2 regions of the Pseudomonas sp. 20-5 genome follow, and region 1 is predicted to be linked to the other one. Evidence: riboswitches for the same ligand, from Rfam matches in the RefSeq annotation. Region 1 holds a riboswitch; the other holds the start of a gene.
The links. A riboswitch is a leader RNA that binds a small molecule or an ion and turns the genes downstream of it on or off. The one in region 1 is predicted to bind cobalamin.
Positions count from the first base shown of each region.

Region 2: another riboswitch for cobalamin. It lies ahead of btuB (TonB-dependent vitamin B12 receptor); the one in region 1 lies ahead of cobG (precorrin-3B synthase).

Region 1 is NZ_CM165584.1:2,233,602-2,244,523, forward strand. It holds gene AC1RB9_RS10475 (cobalt-precorrin-5B (C(1))-methyltransferase) at 1-960, opposite strand, end outside; gene cbiE (precorrin-6y C5,15-methyltransferase (decarboxylating) subunit CbiE) at 953-2,200, opposite strand; cobalamin riboswitch at 2,286-2,536, shown strand; gene cobG (precorrin-3B synthase) at 2,627-3,997, shown strand; gene AC1RB9_RS10490 (precorrin-8X methylmutase) at 3,994-4,620, shown strand; gene AC1RB9_RS10495 (precorrin-2 C(20)-methyltransferase) at 4,617-5,369, shown strand; gene cobJ (precorrin-3B C(17)-methyltransferase) at 5,362-7,041, shown strand; gene AC1RB9_RS10505 (substrate-binding periplasmic protein) at 7,111-7,959, shown strand; gene AC1RB9_RS10510 (DUF4398 domain-containing protein) at 7,956-8,315, shown strand; gene AC1RB9_RS10515 (OmpA family protein) at 8,315-9,124, shown strand; gene AC1RB9_RS10520 (LuxR C-terminal-related transcriptional regulator) at 9,318-9,956, shown strand; gene AC1RB9_RS10525 (hypothetical protein) at 10,042-10,410, shown strand; gene AC1RB9_RS10530 (aminotransferase-like domain-containing protein) at 10,632-10,922, shown strand, end outside.
Region 2 is NZ_CM165584.1:4,178,143-4,189,064, reverse strand. It holds gene AC1RB9_RS19245 (4-hydroxyproline epimerase) at 1-649, opposite strand, end outside; gene AC1RB9_RS19240 (GntR family transcriptional regulator) at 766-1,434, opposite strand; gene AC1RB9_RS19235 (FUSC family protein) at 1,678-3,717, shown strand; cobalamin riboswitch at 3,765-3,972, shown strand; gene btuB (TonB-dependent vitamin B12 receptor) at 4,069-5,907, shown strand; gene cobO (cob(I)yrinic acid a,c-diamide adenosyltransferase) at 5,971-6,582, shown strand; gene AC1RB9_RS19220 (cobyrinic acid a,c-diamide synthase CobB) at 6,614-7,921, shown strand; gene bluB (5,6-dimethylbenzimidazole synthase) at 7,923-8,579, shown strand; gene cbiB (adenosylcobinamide-phosphate synthase CbiB) at 8,576-9,514, shown strand; gene cobD (threonine-phosphate decarboxylase CobD) at 9,507-10,502, shown strand; gene AC1RB9_RS19200 (cobyric acid synthase) at 10,495-10,922, shown strand, end outside.

The DNA of each region.
Region 1 (10,922 bases):
TTCGGCGTGTGCCTGGGCCAGCGCCTGCTGGCTGGTGTTGGCGGCGCGCATGCTGTCCTGTAGCGCGGTGCTGGCACCGAGCGCGGCGGCCCAGCCGGCCAATTGCGGCAGGTCGATACTGGAGTGGCGGCTGTGCAGGTCGAGGTGGCCGCCGGCGAGCTTGCTGATCTTGCCGAAGCCGCCGCACAGGCTGAGTTTTTCCACCGGTGCCTTGCGCAGGTGCTTGAGCACCGCGCCGGCGAAGTCGCCCATCTCGATCAGGGCGATCTCCGGCAGTGCATAGCGCCGGCGCATGGCGTCCTCGCTGGCGTTGCCGGTACAGGCGGCGATGTGACGGACGCCGTTGGCGCGAGCGACATCGATGCCCTGATGGATCGAGGCGATATAGGCCGAGCAGGAGAACGGCCGGACGATGCCGCTGGTGCCGAGGATCGACAGCCCGCCGAGGATGCCCAGGCGCGGGTTCATGGTCTTCAGCGCCAGCTCGGCGCCGCCCTCCACGCCGATGGCGACCTCGAAGCCGCCGGCGTAGCCCCGTTCGGCGGCGAGCTGGGCGAGGTGGCGTTCGATCATCTGTCGCGGCACCGGATTGATCGCCGGCTCGCCGACCGCCAGGGTCAGCCCCGGGCGGGTCACCGTACCGACCCCGGGGCCGGCATGGAAGCGCACGCCAGGCTCGGCGCTCAGGCGCACCCGGGCGAACACCAGGGCGCCATGGGTGACGTCGGGATCGTCGCCGGCATCCTTGAGGGTGCCGGCTTCCGCGCCGTTTTCCCAGGCGCGGCAGAATTCCAGGCGCATCAGCACCTGCTGGCCCTTGGGCAGGACGATCTGCACCGCGTCGCTGATCGTGCCGCCCAGCAGCAGGCGCGCCGCCGCCAGGCTGGTGGCGGTGGCGCAACTGCCGGTGGTGTAGCCGCTGCGCAACGGCGCGGGCTGCTCGGGGGTTTCCTCACGCATCGCGGGGAGGCTTCCTGGCGGCGGGCTTGCGCAATTCCAGCAGGGTGATCGGCAAGGCCTGGCTCCAGGTGTCGAAACCGCCCAGCGGTCGCGCGTGGGCGACGCCGAGGCGGGTGAGGTCGCCACCCAGGCGTTGCTGCCAGTCGAGCAGCACCCGTTCGCTCTGCAGGGTGACCGCGTTGGCGAGCAGGCGGCCGCCGGGCCGCAGGCGCTCCCAGCAGGTTTCCAGCACGCCCTCGGCGGTGACTCCGCCGCCGATGAAGATGGCGTCCGGCTCGGGCAGTTCCAGCAGCGCCTCCGGGGCGCTGCCGGCGACCAGGTGCAGGGTCGGTACGCCGAGGGCGTCGCGGTTGTGGCGGATATGTTCCTGGCGCTCGTCGTTGGCTTCGATGGCGATCGCCCGGCAACTGGGGTGCGCGCGCATCCATTCGATGCCGATGGAGCCGCAACCGGCACCGACGTCCCAGAGCAGCTCGCCGGGGCAGGGCGCCAGGCGCGCCAGGGTCACGGCGCGGACGTCGCGCTTGGTCAACTGGCCGTCGTGACGATAGGCTTCGTCGGCCAGGCCCGGGGTCAGCGGCAGGCGCACGGCGCCGGCGCCGGCGCGGCATTCCACCGCCACCAGGTTGAGATCGGCGGCGCGCGGCAGCGACCAGTCGCCGGCGAGGCCGTCGAGACGGCGCTCGAGCGGCCCGCCGAGGTGTTCCAGCACGCTCAGGCGACTGGCGCCGAAGCCACGGGCGTTCAACAGGCGGGCGATGGCGGCCGGGCTGTCGCCGTCGTTGCTCAGGACCAGCAGGCGCCGGCCGTCGTGGACCTGTGCCTGCAGCGCCGCCAGCGGGCGCGCCACCAGCGACAGGCAGGCGACCTCCTGCAGGGCCCAGCCGAGGCGGGCGGCGGCCAGCGAGAGGGAGGAGGGCGCCGGCAGGACCCGCAGTTCGGTCGCCGGCAGTTGCCGGGCGAGACTGGCGCCGACGCCGAACAGCATCGGGTCGCCGCTGGCCAGCACGCAGGTCGGCTGGCCGCGCCGGGCCAGCAATGGTTCCAGGGAGAACGGCGTCGGCCAGGTTTCGCGGGCGGCGCCGATGCACGGCGGCAGCAGTTCCAGCTGGCGCGCCGCGCCGACGATCCGGCTGGCTTGTAGCAGGGCACGCCGGGCCTGCTTGCCGAGGCCGGGATAACCGTCCTCGCCGATGCCCACCAGGGTCAGCCAGGGCGGCGTCGAGTCTGCCGATGACACGGTTCCGATACTCCTGAAATGCGTCTGTGAAGGGCCCGCGACGGCTTCCGGACGGAATGGGTTTTCCCGGCCCCGGGCTGGGCGGCATAATAGCGCGTTCGTCGGTGCCCGGCCCTTTCGCGTTAGCGCGGGGCCAACGAGGGCCGAAGAGGGAACACGGAGCCACGGTCTTTTCGAAGCCCGGGCCTAGCCGTGGCTGCCCCCGCAACTGTATGCAGCCTGTATTCGCGCCATTCGCCACTGGATTACCGGGAAGGCGGCGCGAAGCGGAGGTTCCTCCCCCGGGTGGAACGCCGGGCTGCGAGCCAGGAGACCTGCCGCCGAAACCAGTCGCGAGTGCCAACATCGGGCGGGGTGTACCGATGCCGTGGTCTGTCCCTGGGGGACAGCGGTGCGGTCGCCGCGACGCCGATTCGAGTAGCGTTTTTGAACGACGACCAGACCCCGGCGCCCCTGCCCGTACCACGTCCGTCGCCCTGTCCCGGCCTGCTGCGTATCGTCCAGGCGCTGGACGGCGGCATCTGCCGCATCAAGCTCGACGCCGGCCGCCTGGACGCCGCCCAGGCACGCGCCGTGGCGGCCGCGGCGCGGGATTGCGCCAGCGGCGTGATCGAGGCGACCAACCGTTCCAACCTGCAATTGCGCGGCGTCCGTCGCGGCGAGGAAGAGCGGCTTGTCCGCCGCCTGCTGGACGCCGGCCTCGGTCCCCGGCATGGGTCCCTGGCCGGCGCCGACGACGTGCGCAACCTGATGCTCAGCCCGGCCGCCGGGCTCGATCCGCACCTGTCGCTGGACGTGCGCCCGCTGGCCGCTCGGCTGTTGCTGCGGCTCCAGGCGGGCAGCCGCTACCACGCGCTGTCGGCCAAGTTCGCCATCCAGCTGGACGGCGGCGAAGACCTGGCGATGCTCGAACATCCCCATGACATCTGGCTCTCGCCGATGCCCGCGGCGCCGACCGCGACGCTGGTCTTCGGACTCGCCGGCTGCCCGGCCCGCGACCGCCCCCTGGCGGCGTTGCCGGCGGAGCGGGGCGAGTCCCTGGTGCTGGCGTTGCTCGACCTGTTCCTCGAGCGCGCCCAGCCGCAACAGACGCGGATGCGCCACCTGTTGCAGGAGCTGGACGGAGAACCCTTGCTGGAGGCCTTGCAGGCGCGCCTGGATTTCCCTCTGCGGCGTGACGAGCGGGTGGCGGCCTGGCGGCGTTCGCCGGGGCGTCCGTGGAGTCATCTCGGCGTCCAGCCGCAACGCCAGCCGGGCCTGGTGATGGTCGGCGCGGCGGCGCCGCTCGGCCGGCTCGACAGCGCTTGCCTGGAAGGCCTGGCCGAGCTGGTCGAACGCCATGGCGACGGCAGCCTGCGCCTGACCCCCTGGCAAGGCGTGCTCCTGCCGAACCTGGCGCATGCCGAGGCCGACCAGGCGCTGCTCGGCCTGCGCGGACTCGGCCTGCTGACCGAGCCCGATGCGCCGTTGGCGCGGCTGATCGCCTGCAGCGGTTCCAGCGCCTGCGCCAGAGGCCTGGCCGACACCAAGGGCGACGCCTTGCGCCTGGCCGAACGCCTCGGCCCGCGCAGCGACCTGCCGCAACTGCACCTGTGCGGCTGCGAACGGTCCTGCGCCGCCGCCCACCGCGCGCCGCTCACCCTGCTGGCGCGCAGCGGCGGGTTCTACGACCTGTACCGGCACGACCCATGTCACCCCGGATTCGGCCAGTTGCTGGCCAGCCGCCTGACTTTCGCCACGGCCGCCGACTACCTGGCGGCCCTGCCTTCCCAGCCCACTTCCGGAAAACCCGCATGATTGACTACATCCGCGATGGCCAGGCGATCTATCGCCAGTCGTTCGCTACCATCCGCGCCGAAGCGAACCTCGCCGGCATCCCGGCCGACCTTGAAAAGCTCGCGGTCAGGGTGATCCACGCCTGCGGCATGGTCGACGTGGTCGACGACCTGCGCTTCTCGCCCGGCGCCGGCGCCGCCGGCCGCGCCGCGCTGGCCGCCGGCGCGGCGATCCTCTGCGACGCGCGGATGGTCGCCGAAGGCGTGACCCGCTCGCGGCTGCCCGCCGCCAACCGGGTGATCTGCACCCTCAACGAAGCGGACGTGCCGGCGCTCGCCACGGAACTCGGCAATACCCGCTCGGCGGTGGCCCTGGAGCACTGGCGCGAGCACCTGGAGGGCAGCGTGGTGGTGATCGGCAACGCGCCGACCGCGCTGTTCTACCTGCTGGAAATGCTCGACGCCGGCGCGCCGAAACCGGCGCTGATCCTGGGCTTCCCGGTCGGCTTCGTCGGCGCCGCGGAATCCAAGGAGATGCTCGCCGCCGATAGCCGCGGGGTGCCCTACGTGATCGTCCGCGGTCGCCGTGGCGGCAGCGCCATGGCCGCCGCGGCGGTGAACGCCCTGGCCACGGAGCGCGAATGATGAGTGTCGTGAAGGGCCGCCTGCTGGGCCTGGGCGTCGGGCCCGGCGATCCCGAACTGATCACCCTCAAGGCCCTGCGTCTGCTGCGCGCGGCGCCGGTGGTCGGCTATTTCGTGGCCAAGGGCAAGAAGGGCAACGCCTTCGGCATCATCGAGGCGCACCTGGACCAGGCCCAGGTGCGCCTGCCGCTGGTCTACCCGGTGACCACCGAGAAGCTGGAACCGCCGCTGTGCTACGAGACCATCATCAGCGATTTCTACGACACCGCCGCCGAACAGCTGGCCGCGCACCTGGACGCCGGCCGCGACGTGGCGGTGATCTGCGAGGGCGACCCGTTCTTCTACGGTTCCTACATGTACCTGCACGACCGCCTGGCGACGCGCTACGAAAGCGAAGTGGTGCCTGGCGTCTGCTCGATGCTCGGCGGCGCGGCGGTGCTCGGTGCGCCGCTGGTGTACCGCAACCAGAGCCTCTCGGTGCTCTCCGGAGTGCTGCCCGAGGAGGAGTTGCGCCGGCGCCTGGCGGATGCCGACGCGGCGGTGGTGATGAAGCTCGGCCGCAATTTCGACAAGGTCCGCCGCGTGCTGGTCGAGCTTGGCCTCGAGCGCCGCGCGCTGTACGTCGAGCGGGCGACCATGGCCAACCAGCGGATCGTGCCGTTGGAACGGGTGGAGCCGATGGCCTCGCCGTACTTCTCGCTGATCGTCGTTCCCGGCGACAAGTGGCAGGGAGGGGCCGGCGGTGAGTGACGCCCAGCAGGTTCCGGCCATCGTCATCCTCGGCCAGGGCGCGCTGGATACCGCGCGGCGGGTCCAGGCGCTCTATCCCGGGGCGCTGGTCCACGGGCTCGCCGGGCGGGTCGAGGCCGACCGTTCCTATACGGACTTCGGCGACACCCTGCGCGAACTGTATTGCGCCGACCGCCCGATCGTCGCCCTGTGCGCCGCCGGCATCGTCATTCGCAGCCTGGCGCCGTTGTTGCAACGCAAGGGAGCGGAGCCGCCGGTGCTGGCCCTGGCCGAGGACGGCAGCGCGGTGGTGCCGCTGCTCGGCGGGCTGGCCGGGGTCAACCGGCTGGCGCGGGAAATCGGCGAGGTGCTGGCCGTGGCGCCGGCGATCACCACCAGCGGCGAGCTGCGCTTCGGCACCTGCGTGCTCAACCCGCCCGCCGGTTATGTCCTGGCCGACCTGGAGCAGGGCAAGCGCTTCGTTGCCGATTTGCTCGGTGGCCAGCCGGTGCGCGTCGAGGGTGCCGCCGACTGGCTCGACGCGGCCCGTTTGCCGCGCGACCCGGAGGCAGCGCTGGCGATTCACGTGACGCCCTCGGCGCGTGCGCCGCGGGCCGAGGAACTGCTGATCCATCCGCGCTGCGTGCTGGCGGCGCTCGAACCTGCCGACGCGGCGGCGGACGCGGTGCGCCAGGCGCTGGTCGATGCCGGCCTGGCCGCGGCGGCGCTCGGCGGCTTGCTGGCCGACAGCGCGCGGATGGCCGATCCGCGCCTGCAGGCCGCCGCCGATGCGCTCGGCGTACCGCTGCGCTTCCTGCCGCAGGCCGATCCCGCTGCGCGCCTGCGCCAGGCCTTGCCCGCCGCCGAGCAGGTCGGCGACCGGCTGGCGGTGGCCGCCGCGCCCTTGGCGATGGACCGCATCGGCCAGCGTCGCGGCCGACTCACAGTGATCGGCCTGGGGCCCGGCTGCGCCGAGCTGATGGTGCCTGCGGCGCGGCGGGCACTGGACGAGGCCGAGGACATCCTCGGCTACCAGACCTACGTCGACATGGCCGGACCCTTCCGCGCCGGACAGGTGCTGCATGGCAGCGACAACCGCGAGGAATTGCAGCGCGCCCGGCATGCCTTCGAACTGGCGGCGACGGGCAGGGCGGTGGTGCTGGTATCGTCCGGCGACCCCGGCGTGTTCGCCATGGCCGCCGCGGTGCTGGAAGCCCTGCATGGCGCTGGCGAGCCGGCCTGGGACGCGGTCGAGCTGCGGATCTTCCCTGGCGTCTCGGCGGCCCTGGCCACCGCGGCCAGGGCGGGGGCGCCTCTGGGCCACGATTTCTGCCTGCTGTCGCTGTCCGACAACCTCAAGCCCTGGGAGGTGATCGAGCGGCGCCTGGACCTGGCCGGCGCCGCCGACCTGGCGATGGCTTTCTACAATCCGATCTCGCGGGCGCGGCCCTGGCAACTGGGACGGGCGCTGGAGATCGTCGCCCGCCATCGTTCGCCGCAGACCCTGGTGGTGCTCGGTCGCGACATCGGGCGGCCCGGTGAGCGCCTGCTGCGCACCACCCTGGGCGAGCTGCGTGCGGAGCAGGTGGACATGCGCACCCTGGTGATCATCGGCTCGTCCACTACCCGCAGCTTCCCGCGCGCCGACGGCGAAGCCTGGGTCTACACGCCGCGCTGGTACCCATCGGAATAGCGGGGCGGGAGCGCGCGCGGAAATGTGGCAGACTGCTGCGCGCATCCCTGTACCGCGGAGCCTGAATCCATGTCCTTTCGCTGTTCCCCGTGCCGCCTGGCCGGCATCCTGCTGGCGGCGCTGTTCGTTCCGGGGCTGGCCGCGGCGGCCGGCTCCTGCGAGCGCCTGGTGGCCACCGGCAACCCGGAGTACCCACCCTACCTGTGGCGCGACCCGCAGGATCCGAAGCGCCTGATCGGAGCCAATGCCGACCTGTTGCAGCGCCTGGGCAAGGAGCTCGGCGTGCGCATCGACGTGCTCTACAGCGGCTCCTGGGAGGAGGCCCAGGAAGAGGTGACCAGCGGTCGCGCCGACCTGCTCGCCGGGGCCTACCTGACCCTGGCACGGCTCGGCAGCATGGACTATGTACATCCGCCGTTCCTGATGACCAGCGGGGTGGTCTGGGTGAACAAGGACGCCGCGTTCCCGTTCATCGGCCGCGACGACCTGATCGGGCACAAGGGCAGCGTGCTGGCCGGCAGCAGCCTGGGCGAGGAGTTCGACCGCTTCGCCAAGGCCAGTCTCGACCTGAAGCCGGTGCCGAGCCTGACCCAGGGCTTGCAGGACCTGATGCTCAAGCGCAGCGAGTTCCTCCTCTACCAGGCGCTGCCCGGGCAGGCCCAGGTCGAGGCGCTGGGCATGGCCGACGACCTGGAGGCGCTGGAACCGGTGCTGAGCAGCGAGGGGCTGTACCTGACGCTGTCGCACAACTCCGCCTGCAACGATCCGTGGCTGCGCGGACAACTGGCGAAAAAGATGACAGAATTGTCGGCTGCCGGCGTTCCCGTAACGCTCTTGCAGGACAATCTCGAACGCTGGAAAGCCCAGCAATTGCCGGCTTCCGGCGCCAGTTCGACTACGCAGGAAAGTGACTTGTGAGCATTCGATGGATGATGGCCGCAGGCCTCGCCGCGCTGACCCTGAGCGGTTGTGCGAGCAACGACCCGGCTCCGCTGGAGCAGATGCGCCTGACCGAACAGGCGCTGGAGCAGGCCAAGGCGGTGGGTGCCACCGACGACGTGGCCGAGCTGAAACTGGCCCAGGACAAGTACGCCGCGGCGCAGATCGCGATGACCGCGGAGTCCTACAAGAAGGCGCGCCTGTTGGCCGAGCAGGCCGAGCTGGACGCACGCCTCGCCGAGTCCAAGGTGCTGACGCAGAAGAGCAAGGACCAGCTCGGCGAGCTGGACAAGAGCCTGAAACGTCTGCGCAAGCAACTGGGGGAGACCGACTGATGCCGGGCAAAGCGACTCTCTTCGCCACCCTGCTGGCCTGCGCCGCGCTGGCTGGCTGCGCCGACCACAAGCTCAGCGAACAGTCGCTGGCCAAGGCGCAGAGCGAGTTCGATCAGGTCAAGGAAGATTCCGACGTGCTCCGCGCGGCGCCCAAGGATGTGATCCGCGCCGGCGAATCGCTGGCCCGCGCCGAACGCCTGTCCAGCTACTGGGGCAGCAGCAGCGACGTGATCCAGTATGCCTACCTGAGCCAGCGCTACAGCGAGATCGCTCGCCAGCACGCCTTGCTCAACCTCAACCAGGAGCGCCTGACCCGCCTGCAACTGGAGCGCGAGCGCCTGCAACTGGCCCTGCGCGAAGCCAAGCTGCTCAGCGTGCAGGAGCAGGGCCAGCGCCTGAGCGAGGAGATCGCCAGTCTCAGCACCGAGGAAACCGAGCGTGGCCTGGTGCTCACCCTTGGCGACGTGCTGTTCGACTTCAACCGCGCCGAACTCAAGCCGGCGGCCAACCGCACTGCGCTGAAGCTGGTGCAGTTCCTCCAGCTCAATCCGCGGCGGGTGATCCGCATCGAAGGCTATACCGACAGCGTCGGCGACAGGCAGGCCAACCTCGACCTGTCGCGCGAGCGCGCCCAGGCGGTGGCCGACGTGCTCGCCGATCTCGGCGTGGATCCCGCGCGCATGCAGGTGGTCGGCTACGGCGAAGCCTTCCCGGTCACCGACAACGCCTCCAACCGGGGACGGGCGCAGAACCGCCGGGTGGAGATCGTCTTCTCCAACGACAAGGGCCAGCTCAGCGCGCCGCGCTGAGAACCGCGCCGCCGCAGGAAGCCCCGGTACCCCAAAGGGTCCGGGGCTTTTTTCGTCTGGCGAACCGGGTGGCGCTGGATTTCTCTGTCAGAACTTGCGCAAGAGCGGGCTATCATCGGGATCGAACTAGTTCGAGCGGCAATCCGTGCAGCATAAGCACCTTGTATTTCGTTATAACGAGTAGAGAGGCGCCATGAGTTCGAACGAAACCCTGCCGGGGTTGGTGATCGCCGATTCCTTCCCGGTCATGCAGTGGGCGCTGCAGCGCTACCTCAGCGAGGAGTGCGGACGCCAGGTGCTGGCGGTGGTCGGCGATAGCGACAGCCTGGTGGAGCGCCTGGCCGACCTGCCGCCGGAAAGCATCCTGATCACCGAGCTGGGCTTGCCTGGCCAGCGCAGCCGCGACGGTATCCACCTGGTGGAATGGCTGACTCGGCACTGCCCGCAAATGAAGGTGATGGTCTACTCGGTGTTCAGCGCGCCGTTGCTGGCCAAGGCGGTCCTGCGCAGCGGCGCCTCGGCCTACATCAGCAAGCGCAGCCCGCTGGAGACGCTGAAGGCGGCGCTGGAGTGCATGGCGCTCGGACAGACCTTCCTCGACCCCGGCCTGCACCCGCAGCGGCATACCGGCAAGCCGCTGAGCCCCACCGAGGTGGACATCCTCCGGCGCCTGGCGCGTGGCGACACGGTCAGCGAGATCGCCCAGCGGACCATGCGCAGCGTGTCGACCATCAGCACCCACAAGAAGAACGCGATGGTCAAGATAGGCCTCAACAGTGACGCCGAACTGATCGCCCTGGGCGTGATGAACTGGCTCCACGAACTCGCCTGACCGGGTTCGAAACATCTCGACCGCCAGTTGCGGAACAATCCTCGCCAGCCCCCGGGAGCCATCCCGCCGCAGCCGAGGAATCCGCATGATCCGCCAGCCCCGCTTTGCCCGTTTCGTCCTGCCGTTGTTGCTGAGCCTGTGCCAGCCGTCCTTCGCCGCCGAACTCCGCGCGGTTGCCGAAGCACGCCGCCAGGAACTCCTGCTGGAGGACTCGCCGGTGGCGTGCGGCGAGGCGGGCTGCACGGCGCGGGAAAGCCTCAGCCTGGTGGCGTTGCAGGTGCAGGCCCGGGTTCTGGTCACCCGCCTCGGCCGCGATGATTTTTCCCCGGCCGCCCGCCAGCCCGCCGCCGTCCCGGACTACCGCCTGTTCGGCGATCTCGGCCTGGCGCCAAGCCCCTTCGCCTGGCAAGCGTTGACCGGCGAGAGCGCGGCGGCGGACGCGTTGCGTTTCTGACTTTCCCTATGGCCGCTCCCCAGGCGGCTCTTGGCGGACTGTTTCCCGCCCGCACCCGGCCGGTGGCGACCGACCGGGTTTTCTTTTCCTCGCGAACGCGCCGTCTCTGCGACCGACCCGTACAGTTTTGCGACTGTATGCCTGGTTGTCGGCCGAACTGTTCTGGAGCAGTTTCACGAATTGAGCTACTGTTTCGGTTCAATCGCCGAGGAAAACCCGCCATGACCAATCTGCTGCTTTACCAACGCATCGCCCAGCAGTTGGCCGAGGACATTCGCCGTGGCGTCTACCAGCCGGGCGAGCGGGTACCGTCGGTGCGCAAGCTCAGTACCCAGTTGAACGTCAGCCACGCCACCGTGCTGCAGGCCTACGCCACCCTCGAGGACCAGGGACTGATCCGCGCCCGTCCGCAATCCGGCTTCTACGTCCACCGCACCCCGGCGCTGACCGCGCCGACCCCGGATATCGCGCGGGTCGAGCGTCCCGGCCTGGTCACCCGCAGCAGCATCATC
Region 2 (10,922 bases), 1.9 Mb from region 1:
GGGGATCGTCGGCGAACAGTTCGATGTGATCGATGGCGCCGCCGTCCTCGCCGCGGATGCCCTGGTCTTCCAGCGCCTGCTGGACGGCGACGGTGTAGGCGGTGAGGGCGTCGAGGTTGTCGCCGGCGATGCGCTGGCCGTGTCCGGCGACCAGGAAGAACCAGTTGCCGCCCCAGGCGATGTCGCCGCTGACCCGGCCGATGCCGGGCACTTCGACGCTGACCTGGCGACGGTAGCGGTAGGCCGGCACGTTGCGCACGCTGACCGAGCCGTCCTCGTGGAGGGTCGCCTCGACCTCGCCGACCGGCGTCTCGATGCGGTGCACGCCGGGACCGATCCGCCCGAGGTGTGCCAGCGAGGCGACCAGGCCGATGGTGCCGTGGCCGCACATGCCGAGGTAGCCACTGTTGTTGAAGAAGATCACTCCGGCACAGGCTTCGGGATCGACCGGTGCGCAGAGCAGGGCGCCGACCAGTACGTCGCTGCCGCGCGGTTCGAGGATGCAGGCGGCGCGCCAGGCGTCATGGCGCTCGCCGAGCAGGCGCCGGCGCTCGGCCATGTCGCCCTGGCCGAGATCGGGAAAACCGCCGATGACCAGGCGGGTGGGCTCGCCGCCGGTATGCGAATCGATGATGCGGATGCGTTGCATGGTGGCCCTCGCCTGTGCCGGGGAATGCGCCACAGGGTGGCGTTTCGGCGGGGCGGGGCGCTTGAGGGTTTTCACTCAGGCGGATGACGAAAGCGGCATAGCCGGGATGGCCCGGCTCAGGTGCTGGCCGGGCGGTTCGGCAGGTGTTCGTAGAGGGTCCGGCAGACCCCGACGATATGTGCCTCGATCAGTGCCGCGGCCCGTTCGGCATCGCCGGCGCGACAGGCGGCGACGATCTCGCGGTGTTCCTGGTCGGCGCGCTGCTTGCCTTCGGACAGGCTCATCTGCATGCGCAGGTAACGTTCCAGCTTGTCGTGGATGGAGCGGATCAGGTTGACCAGGAACGGCCGCTGTGCCGGTTCGTAGAGGCAGGCGTGCAGTTGCCAGTTGAGTTCGGCCCAGCGGCCGACGTTGTCTTCGCCGACGAAGTCGGCGCAGATCGCCTCGGCGCGGGCGAAGGTGGTCTCGTTCATGTTCGGCACCGCCAGGCGGATCGCCTGCGCCTCGAGCAGCACCCGCACTTCGAACATCTGCGCCAGTTCCGGTTCGGAAATACGCGTCACCACCGCGCCCTTGTTGCGCTGGAACAGCACCAGGCCTTCCGCCTCCAGGCGCTTGAGGGCCTCGCGGACGGGAATCTTGCTGACATTGAAGAGTTGCGCGATGTCGTCCTGGCGGATCGGTTCGTCCTCGGCGAAATGCCCGGCGATGATCGCTTCGCGCAGGTGCTTGGCGATGATCTCGGAGGCCGAAGGGGCGATGCCCAGGTTAGGGGCGTTGAGCATGGAGAGAGGCAAGCGGGACAACCTGCATGGCATGGGATACGTGCGGGATATTGTATACGAACGCTTGGCGCGTGCTGCTGCCAGTTGGCGCCTTCTGCGCAGGCGTGTTGGTCGGCTCCAGTGGGCCTCCGTGGCGCATGTTTCGCAGGGCGAAACGCTCTTCCGGAAAGTTCGCGGAGAGGCTGGACAATAGAAATTAGCTTGCTAATAATTCGCTCGCTCATGTATTTCGGGGCGTCCGCGATGGCCAAGCCTTCCTTCTTTTCCTCCGACCTGGTGCAGGTGCTGCTGTGCCCGCGCCTGCACGAACTGCAGTTCGCCGTGAAGGCCCTGCTGGCCGGCGGGTTGGCCCTGTACCTGGCCTTCAGCCTGGAGCTGGAGCAGCCGCAATGGGCATTGATGACGGTGTTCGTGGTCAGCCAGCCCTATAGCGGCATGGTCCTGGCCAAGGGCATGTTCCGCCTGATCGGCACCTGCGCCGGTGCGCTGGTGTCCATCGGCATGGTCGCGCTCTATGGCCAGGCATCGCTGCCCTTCCTCCTGCTGATGGCGCTCTGGCTGGCGTTCTGCACCGCCGGCGCGTCGCTGCTGCACAACCATGCGTCCTACGGTTTCGTCCTGGCCGGCTACACCGCGGCGATCGTCGCCCTGCCGGCCAGCGCCGATCCGGCGACGGTGTTCGACCAGGCGGTGGCCCGCTGCTCGGAGATCGGCCTGGGCATCCTCTGCGCGGCGCTGGTGAATGTGCTGCTCTGGCCGCGGCGCCTGGAACGCCAGTTGGCGAACCAGGGCAAGGCGGCCTGGGAGGCCGGCTTGCAGGCGGCCGCGGCGGAGCTGCGCGGCGCCGACGAACGCGGCGAGCTGCTTGCGGCGCTGGGGCGGATCGCCGCGGCGGACGCCCAGCGCGACCACGCCTGGTTCGAGGGCGCGCTCGGCCGCGCCCGTTCCCAGGCCTTGCGCGTGCTTGGCCTCGACCTGCTCGGCCTGCTGCGCGCGGCGCGCAAGGTGGCTCGCGAGCGGAGGCTGCTCGATCCGGCCAGCGCGCACGCCTTGCAGCCCTGGCTGGAAGAACTCGAGGCACTGTTGCGCGAGGGCCGCCAGGCCGAGTTCGAGGCCTGCCGGCAGCGCTTGCGCCTGGCGCTGGACGCGGCGCACGGACAGTTGCACCTGTGCCTGGTCTGCCTCGAACGCCTGCTCGGCGAGGCGAGGGCGGCCGGGCGCAGCGTCGAGGCGCTGGTCTATGGCGCGCCCACCCGCCAGGCGCCGGGCGCCATCGCCTGGCACCGGGACATCGAGCGCGGCGTGCTGTTCGGCCTGCGCAGCGCCCTGGCGTTCCTCTGCGTAGCCGCGTTCTGGCTGGCCAGCGCCTGGCCGAGCGGGTTGGGCGCGGTGTCGATCACCGGCGTGGTGCTGAGTCTCTTCGCCAGCCGCGACAACCCGGCCCAGGCCGGCCTGAACTTCCTTCGCGGGATTCTCCTGTCGATCCCGCTGGCCGGCTTCGTCGCACTGTTCTACCTGCCCGGCGTGGACGGCTTCCCGCTGCTTTGCCTGGGCCTGGGCGTACCGCTGTTCTTCGCCGCGCTGTGCGTGAACCGGGCGAGCCTGGCCGGGATCGCCTCGCCGTTCTGCATCTTCTTCGTGAAGAACGTCGCGCCGAGCAACAGCATGAGCTACGACCTCGCGCACTTCCTTAACAACGCCCTGTCGACGGTGCTCGGGGTGGCCTTCGCCGTGCTGGTGTTCAACCTGGTCAGCCTGCGGCCGGGCGAACGCCATTACCGGCGCATGCTGCAGGCCACCCTCGGCGACCTGGCGCGGCTCACCCTGCGCTCGCCGGCGCAGGCCGAGGCCTGGTTCGGCGGGCGCACCGCGGATCGCCTGATCCGCCTGGCGCAGCGCTACGACCGTTTGCCGGAGGGGCGCCGCCAGCCCTGGTCGGACGGCCTGATGGGACTCGACTTCGGCGACGAGCTGCTCTACCTGCGGCAGTGCCTGGAGGAGGTCCCGGCGTCCCTGGCGCAGGCCCGCGACCGTTACCTGCGGCGCCTGCGCCTGGCGCTGCTGGGCGATGGCCCGCGGGCCGAGCGTGAACACGCCCTCGACCCGCCGACCGCGCGCCTGCTCAAGGCCCTGGCCGCCAGCCCGCTGGCCGGCAGCGAACGCGGCGAGCTGGCCGGCGCCGCGCTGGTGCAGTTGCAGGCCACCTGGCGGCAGTGGTGCCGCAGCCATGCTCCGGCCGGGACGGCGCTGCGCACGGACCCGCTCCCCGGAGCCGGGCGCTAGTTCTGCGGTGGCCGCCCACATTGACCGCGCAAGCCCCGAACCACTAAGCTGCGCGCCTTGCGACAGGTGCCCCGCAAGGGGTGAAACAGGGAAGCTGGTGCGTTCCGTCGGAACCAGGCCAGCGCTGCCCCCGCAACGGTAGGCGAATCAGACAGCCGCTCGATGACCACTGTGCTCCGGCATGGGAAGGCGCGGCTGGAAGCGTCCAGCGCTTCGCTCGCGAGCCCGGAGACCGGCCTGACGCACCCACGGCATCGCGGAGGGCGCTGTCGGACGTCTCCTGCCGTCGCTTCGTCCTCCGTCTGCCTCAACCCAGGTCGCGCGGGTGAGAGCGACGGAGCAGCGCAGAGCATGAACAGAGTTTTCCTGACCCCGGCAGCCGTGGCGCTGTGCGGCGCGTCTTCCCTGAGCCTGGCCGAACCGGTCAGCCTTGCCGACCAGGTGGTGACCGCCACCCGTACCGCCCAGACCGCTTCCCAGAGCCTGGCGGCGGTGAGCGTCATCGACCGCGAGGATATCGAGCGCAGCCAGGCGCGCAGCGTGCCGGAGCTGTTGCGCCAGGTACCCGGCGTGTCGCTGGCGAACAACGGCGGTTTCGGCAAGAACACCACGCTGTTCCTGCGCGGCACCGAGTCCGACCATGTGCTGGTGCTGATCGACGGCATCAAGGTCGGCTCGGCCAGCGCTGGCCTCACCGCGTTCCAGGACTTGCCGGTGGAGCTGATCGAGCGCATCGAGGTGGTCCGCGGGCCGCGTTCCAGCCTGTACGGCTCGGAGGCCATCGGCGGGGTGATCCAGATCTTCACCCGGCGCGGCGACGGCCAGGGCGCCAAGCCGTTCTTCTCCGCCGGTTACGGCACCCATCACACCCTGGAGGGCAGCGCCGGGGTCAGCGGCGGCGCTGGCAACGGCTGGTACAGCCTCGGGGTGAGCAGTTTCGATACGGCGGGGATCAACACCAAGCGCGCCAGTACTGCGGGCTATGAGCCAGACCGAGACGGCTACCGCAACCTGTCCGGCAACCTGCGCGGCGGCTATCGCTTCGACAATGGCCTGGAACTCGACGGCACGCTGCTCAGGGCCAAGTCGCACAACGACTATGACCAGGTTTTCGGCAACTCTGGTTTCAATACCAACGCCGACGGCGAGCAGAACCTGGTCGGCGGCCGTGCCCGCTTCACTCCGCTCGATCCCTGGCTGGTGACCCTCCAGGCAGGGCGCAGCGAGGAGAAGGCCGATGCCTATCAGGATGGCCGTTTCTACTCGCGCTTCGATACCCGTCGCGACAGCCTGTCCTGGCAGAACGACCTGACCCTGGCCGAAGGCCATGTGCTGACCCTCGGCTACGACTGGCAGAAGGACGAGATCAGCAGCAGCGAAGCCTTCAGCGTCGACTCGCGGCTGAACAAAGGCTGGTTCGCCCAGTACCTCGGCCGGTACGGTCGCCAGGATTGGCAACTGAGCCTGCGCCGCGACGACAACCAGCAGTTCGGCGTGCACGACACCGGCAGCGCCGCCTGGGGCTACGCGCTGAGCGACGCGCTGCGCTTCACCGTCAGCTACGGGACGGCGTTCAAGGCGCCGACCTTCAACGAACTCTACCTCCCCGACTACGGCAATCCCGACCTGGACGCCGAGACTTCGCGCAGCCTGGAGGTCGGTCTCAGCGGTACGCACGACTGGGGGCACTGGGCGGTGAATGCCTATCGTACGGACATCGACTCGCTGATCACCTATACAACCCGTCAGGGGCTTTATGTGCCGTTCAACATCGACGAAGCGCGCATCCGTGGCGTCGAACTGGTCCTCGGCAGCCAGTGGCTGGGCTGGGACTGGAACGCCAACGCGACCTTCCTCGACCCGCAAAACCGTTCCGGCGGCGTCAACGACGGCAACGAACTGCCGCGCCGGGCGCAGCGGATGTTCAACCTGGAACTGGACCGGCGCTTCGAGCGTCTTTCGCTGGGCGCCAGCGTGCACGCCGAAGGCCGACGCTATGATGACCCGGCCAACGAGGTGCGCCTGGGCGGCTACGCCACCCTCGACCTGCGCAGCGAGTACCGGCTGAACGACGAATGGCGCCTGCAGGGCCGGATCGCCAACCTGTTCGGTGCCGACTACGAAACCGCGTATGGCTACAACCAGCCTGGCCAGGCGGTCTACCTCAGCGTGCGCTACCAGGCTCTGTGAGGCCGGGTATTTCGAATGAACGAGGCGACGGCGCGGCCGCGTCGCCGCAAGGAGTGATCGACGATGAACGAATCCCCTGAGAAGGACCAGCGCCACCGCGAGCGGATGGAGCGCAAGAAGGCCGTGGTCGACGAGAAGATCGCCCAGGCCCGCGACGAACGCGGCGTGCTCCTGGTGCATAGCGGCAACGGCAAGGGCAAGAGCAGCTCGGCCTTCGGCATGGTCGCGCGGGCCCTGGGCCATGGCATGAAGGTCGGTGTCGTGCAGTTCATCAAGGGCGCCGCCAGCACCGGCGAGGAAGCCTTCTTCCGGCGCTTCCCCGAGGAAGTCAGCTACCACGTGATGGGCGAGGGCTTCACCTGGGAGACCCAGGACCGCCAGCGCGACATCGCCAAGGCCGAGGCAGCCTGGAAGGTCGCCGCGCAATTGCTGGCCGACCCGGACGTGGGCCTGGTGGTGCTGGACGAATTGAACATCGCCCTCAAGCACGGCTACCTGGAACTGGACAGGGTCCTCGCCGACATCCAGGCGCGCCCGGCCATGCAGCATGTGGTGGTGACCGGCCGCGGCGCGCAGCCGGGGATGGTCGAGGCCGCCGACACGGTGACCGAGATGAGCCTGGTCAAGCACGCGTTCAAGGCCGGGATCAAGGCGCAGAAAGGAGTGGAATTCTGATGCCGGCGCCATGCGCGGAGACGCTTCGCCCATGACCCAGGCACGCTGTCCGGCCCTGCTGATCGCCGCCCCGGCCTCCGGCCAGGGCAAGACCACCGTCACCGCCGCCCTGGCCCGCCTGCATGCGCGCCAGGGGCGGCGGGTACGGGTGTTCAAGTGCGGGCCGGATTTCCTCGACCCGATGATCCTCGCCCGCGCCTCCGGCGCGCCGGTCTACCAGCTCGACCTGTGGATGGTCGGCGAGGCCGAAGCGCGACGCCTGCTGGCGCGGGCCGCCGGCGAGGCCGACCTGATCCTCATCGAAGGGGTGATGGGCCTGTTCGATGGCAACCCCTCGGCGGCAGACCTGGCGCGGCGTTTCGGCGTGCCGGTGCTGGGGGTGATCAACGGCGCGGCGATGGCCCAGACCTTCGGCGCGCTGGCCTACGGCCTGGCGCATTTCCAGCCGGACCTGCCGTTTTCCGGAGTGCTCGGCAACCGCGTCGGCAGCCAACGCCACAGCGACATCCTGCGCGATTGCCTGCCGCCTGGCATGCGCTGGTTCGGCGGCCTGCCGCGCTCGGCCGAATTCGAACTGCCGAGCCGCCACCTGGGCCTGGTCCAGGCCGAGGAACTGGCCGATCTCGATGCGCGCCTGGACGCCGCCGCCGATGCCTTGCGGGCCAGCGCCGAGACCGACCTGCCGGAGCCGGTGACCTTCGAGGTGCCCGCTCCGGCGCCGCTGCAACGCAGCCTGGAAGGCGTGCGCATCGGCGTGGCCCGCGACGCCTCGTTCGCCTTCCTCTACCAGGCCAATCTCGACCTGCTGCGCGAACTCGGCGCCGAGCTGGCGTTCTTCTCGCCGCTGCAGGACCAGGCGTTGCCCGCCGTGGACAGCCTGTACCTGCCGGGCGGCTATCCCGAACTGCACCTGGGGCGCCTGCAGGGCAATCGCGCCATGGCCGAGGCGATCCGAGCCCACCATGCCGCCGGCAAGCCGCTGCTGGCCGAGTGCGGCGGCATGCTCTACCTGCTCGACTGCCTGGAAGACGCCGACGGCGAGCGCGGCGAACTGCTCGGCCTGCTGCCGGGCCGGGCGCGCCTGCAGAAGCGCCTGACCGCCCTGGCCTTGCAGGAGGTCGAGCTGCCGGAAGGGCGGCTGCGCGGGCATACCTTCCATCACTCGACCCTCGACTGCGCCGTCGAGCCTCTGGCCCGTGGCGTCTGCCCGAACGGCCGGAACACGGCGGAGGCGGTGTTCCGTCTTGGCCGGCTGACGGCTTCCTATATCCATTTCTACCTGCCTTCCAACCCGCAGGCCGCCGCCGCGTTGCTGGCGCCCGCGCGAGACGCCGACTGACATGTCCGATTCTTCTCACGCCTTCAGCGCCACGGAACGCGCCGCCGTCTACCGGGCCATCGCCGAGCGCCGCGACATGCGCCACTTCAGCGGCGGCAGCGTGGCGCCGGAGCTGCTCGCGCGGCTGCTGGAGGCCGCGCACCAGGCGCCCAGCGTCGGCCTGATGCAACCCTGGCGCTTCATCCGTATCACCGAGCCGGCGTTGCGCCGGGCCATCCACGGGCTGGTCGAGGAGGAACGCGGACGTACCGCCGAAGCCCTCGGCGAGCGCTCCGACGAGTTCATGCGGCTCAAGGTCGAGGGCGTGCTGGATTGCGCCGAACTGCTGGTCGCCGCCCTGATGGACGACCGCGAACGCCATGTGTTCGGTCGCCGGACCCTGCCGCAGATGGACCTGGCGTCGCTCGCCTGCGCGATCCAGAACCTCTGGCTGGCCAGTCGCGCCGAGGGCCTGGGGATGGGCTGGGTATCGTTGTTCGATCCGGCCGCGCTGGGCGAGTTGCTCGGCCTGCCGCCCGGCAGCGAGGCGGTGGCGGTGCTCTGCCTGGGCCCGGTGGCGGAGTTCTACCCGGCGCCGATGCTGGCGCTGGAGGGTTGGAGCGAACCGCGTCCGCTGGCCGAGCTGGTCTACCAGAACCGTTGGGGCGAGCGAGCATGAGCGCACTGCTGGGTATCCTCGGCGTGGCGCTGGATGCGCGCTTCGGCGAGCCGCAGGGCTGGCACCCGCTGGTCGCCTTCGGCCGCCTGGCCGAGCGCCTGGAGCGCCGTTTCAACCGCTCGCGCCTGGCCGGCGAGGGTGATCCCGGGGTCGGCTGGCGCAGCCACGGGGTGACCGCCTGGGTCCTCGCGGTACTGCCGCTGACCCTGCTGGCCTGGGCGCTCGCTGAACTTCCCTACCTCGGCTGGCTGGTCCAGGCCCTGGCGCTGTACGCCGCGCTCGGCCTGCGCAGCCTCGGCGAGCACGCCGAACCGGTGGCGCTGGCCTTGCGCGCCGGCGACCTGGACGAGGCGCGGCGACGTGTCGGCTACCTGGTCAGCCGCGATACCCGCGAACTGGACCAGGCCGGGGTCGCCCGCGCGGCCACCGAATCGGTACTGGAGAACGGCAGCGACGCGGTTTACGCCGCCCTGTTCTGGTTCGCCGTGGCCGGCGCGCCGGGGGTGGTGCTGTATCGCCTGAGCAATACCCTGGACGCGATGTGGGGCTACCGCAACGCGCGCTTCGAGCGCTTCGGCTGGGCCGCGGCGAAGATCGACGACATCCTCAACTACCTGCCGGCGCGGCTGGTGGCGCTGACCTACGCGCTGCTCGGTGACACCCGCCAGGCCCTGCGCTGCTGGCGCGAGCAGGCGCCGCAATGGGACAGCCCCAACGCCGGCCCGGTGATGGCCGCCGGCGCCGGTGCGCTGGGGGTTTCCCTGGGCGGCGCGGCGATCTACCACGGCGAGCTGCACCAGCGGCCGCTCCTCGGCAGCGGCCCGCAGCCGCAGGGCCGCGACATCTATCGGGCCCTGGCGCTGGTGCGCCAGGGCGTGCTGCTCTGGCTGCTGGTGCTGGCCGGACTCTGGGCCATGGGGTGGCTGCATGCTTGAACACGGAGGGCGGTTGCGCGAGGCGGCGCGCCGCTACGACATTCCGCTGGCGGACTGGCTGGACCTGTCCACCGGCATCGCGCCCTGGCCGTTTCCGCTGCCGGCGATCCCCGAGCAGGCCTGGACCCGCCTGCCGGAGAGCGACGACGGCCTGGAAGCCGCCGCCTGCCTCTACTACGGCGCCGAACGGGTATTGCCGCTGGCCGGCAGCCAGGCGGCGATCCAGGCCCTGCCAAGGTTGCGGCGGGGCGGGCGGGTCGGCGTCCTGTCGCCGTGCTACGCCGAGCACGCCCACGCCTGGCGCCAGGCCGGGCACCTGGTGCGGGAGATCGGCGAGGCCGAGGTCGAGCCCTATCTCGACAGCCTCGACGTGCTGCTGGTGGTCAACCCGAACAACCCCACCGGGCGGGTCTTCGAGCCCGCCGAGCTGCTGGCCTGGCATGCCCGCCTGCAACGTCGCGGCGGCTGGCTGCTGGTCGACGAGGCGTTCATGGACTGCACCCCGCAGTCGAGCCTGGCGGCCTGCAGCAACCGGCCCGGATTGATCGTGCTGCGCTCGTTCGGCAAGTTCTTCGGCCTGGCCGGCGCGCGGCTCGGCTTCGCCCTCGGCGAACGGCCGCTGTTGCAGGCGCTGGCCGAGCAGCTCGGCCCGTGGACGGTCAATGGCCCGGTGCGCCATGTGGCCCAGAGTGCCTTGCGCGACCGCCAGCAACAGCGCCAGCAGCGCGAGCGCCTGCTGGCCGCCAGCCAGCGCCTGGAGGAACTGCTGCGCCGCCACGGCTGGCCGCCGGCGGGCGGCAGCGCGCTGTTCCAGCGCCTGGTCGATCCACGCTGCGCGGCGTTGCACGACTACCTGGCGCGGCGCGGCATCCTCACCCGCCAATTCGAGCAGCCGGCCAGCCTGCGCCTCGGCCTGCCCGCCGACGAGGCCGCCTGGGCCCGGCTCGATGCCGCGCTGCTCGGCTTCAAGGAGCCTGCTCATGAGTGATCGCGGACGGACCCTGATGGTCCAGGGCACCACCTCGGACGCCGGCAAGAGCACCCTGGTGACCGCGCTGTGCCGCTGGCTGGCCCGGCGCGGCGTCGCGGTGGTGCCGTTCAAGCCGCAGAACATGGCGCTGAACAGCGCGGTCACCGCCGACGGCGGCGAGATCGGCCGCGCCCAGGCGGTCCAGGCCCAGGCCTGTCGGCTGGCGCCGCACACCGACATGAACCCGGTGCTGCTCAAGCCGAACACCGACATCGGCGCCCAGGTGATCATCCATGGCCGCGCGGTGACCAGCATGGACGCCGCCGCCTACCACGACTACAAGCGCGTGGCGATGGAAGCGGTGCTGGCTTCCCATGGGCGGCTCGCCGCCGCCTACCGGGTGGTGATGGTGGAGGGCGCCGGCTCGCCGGCGGAGAT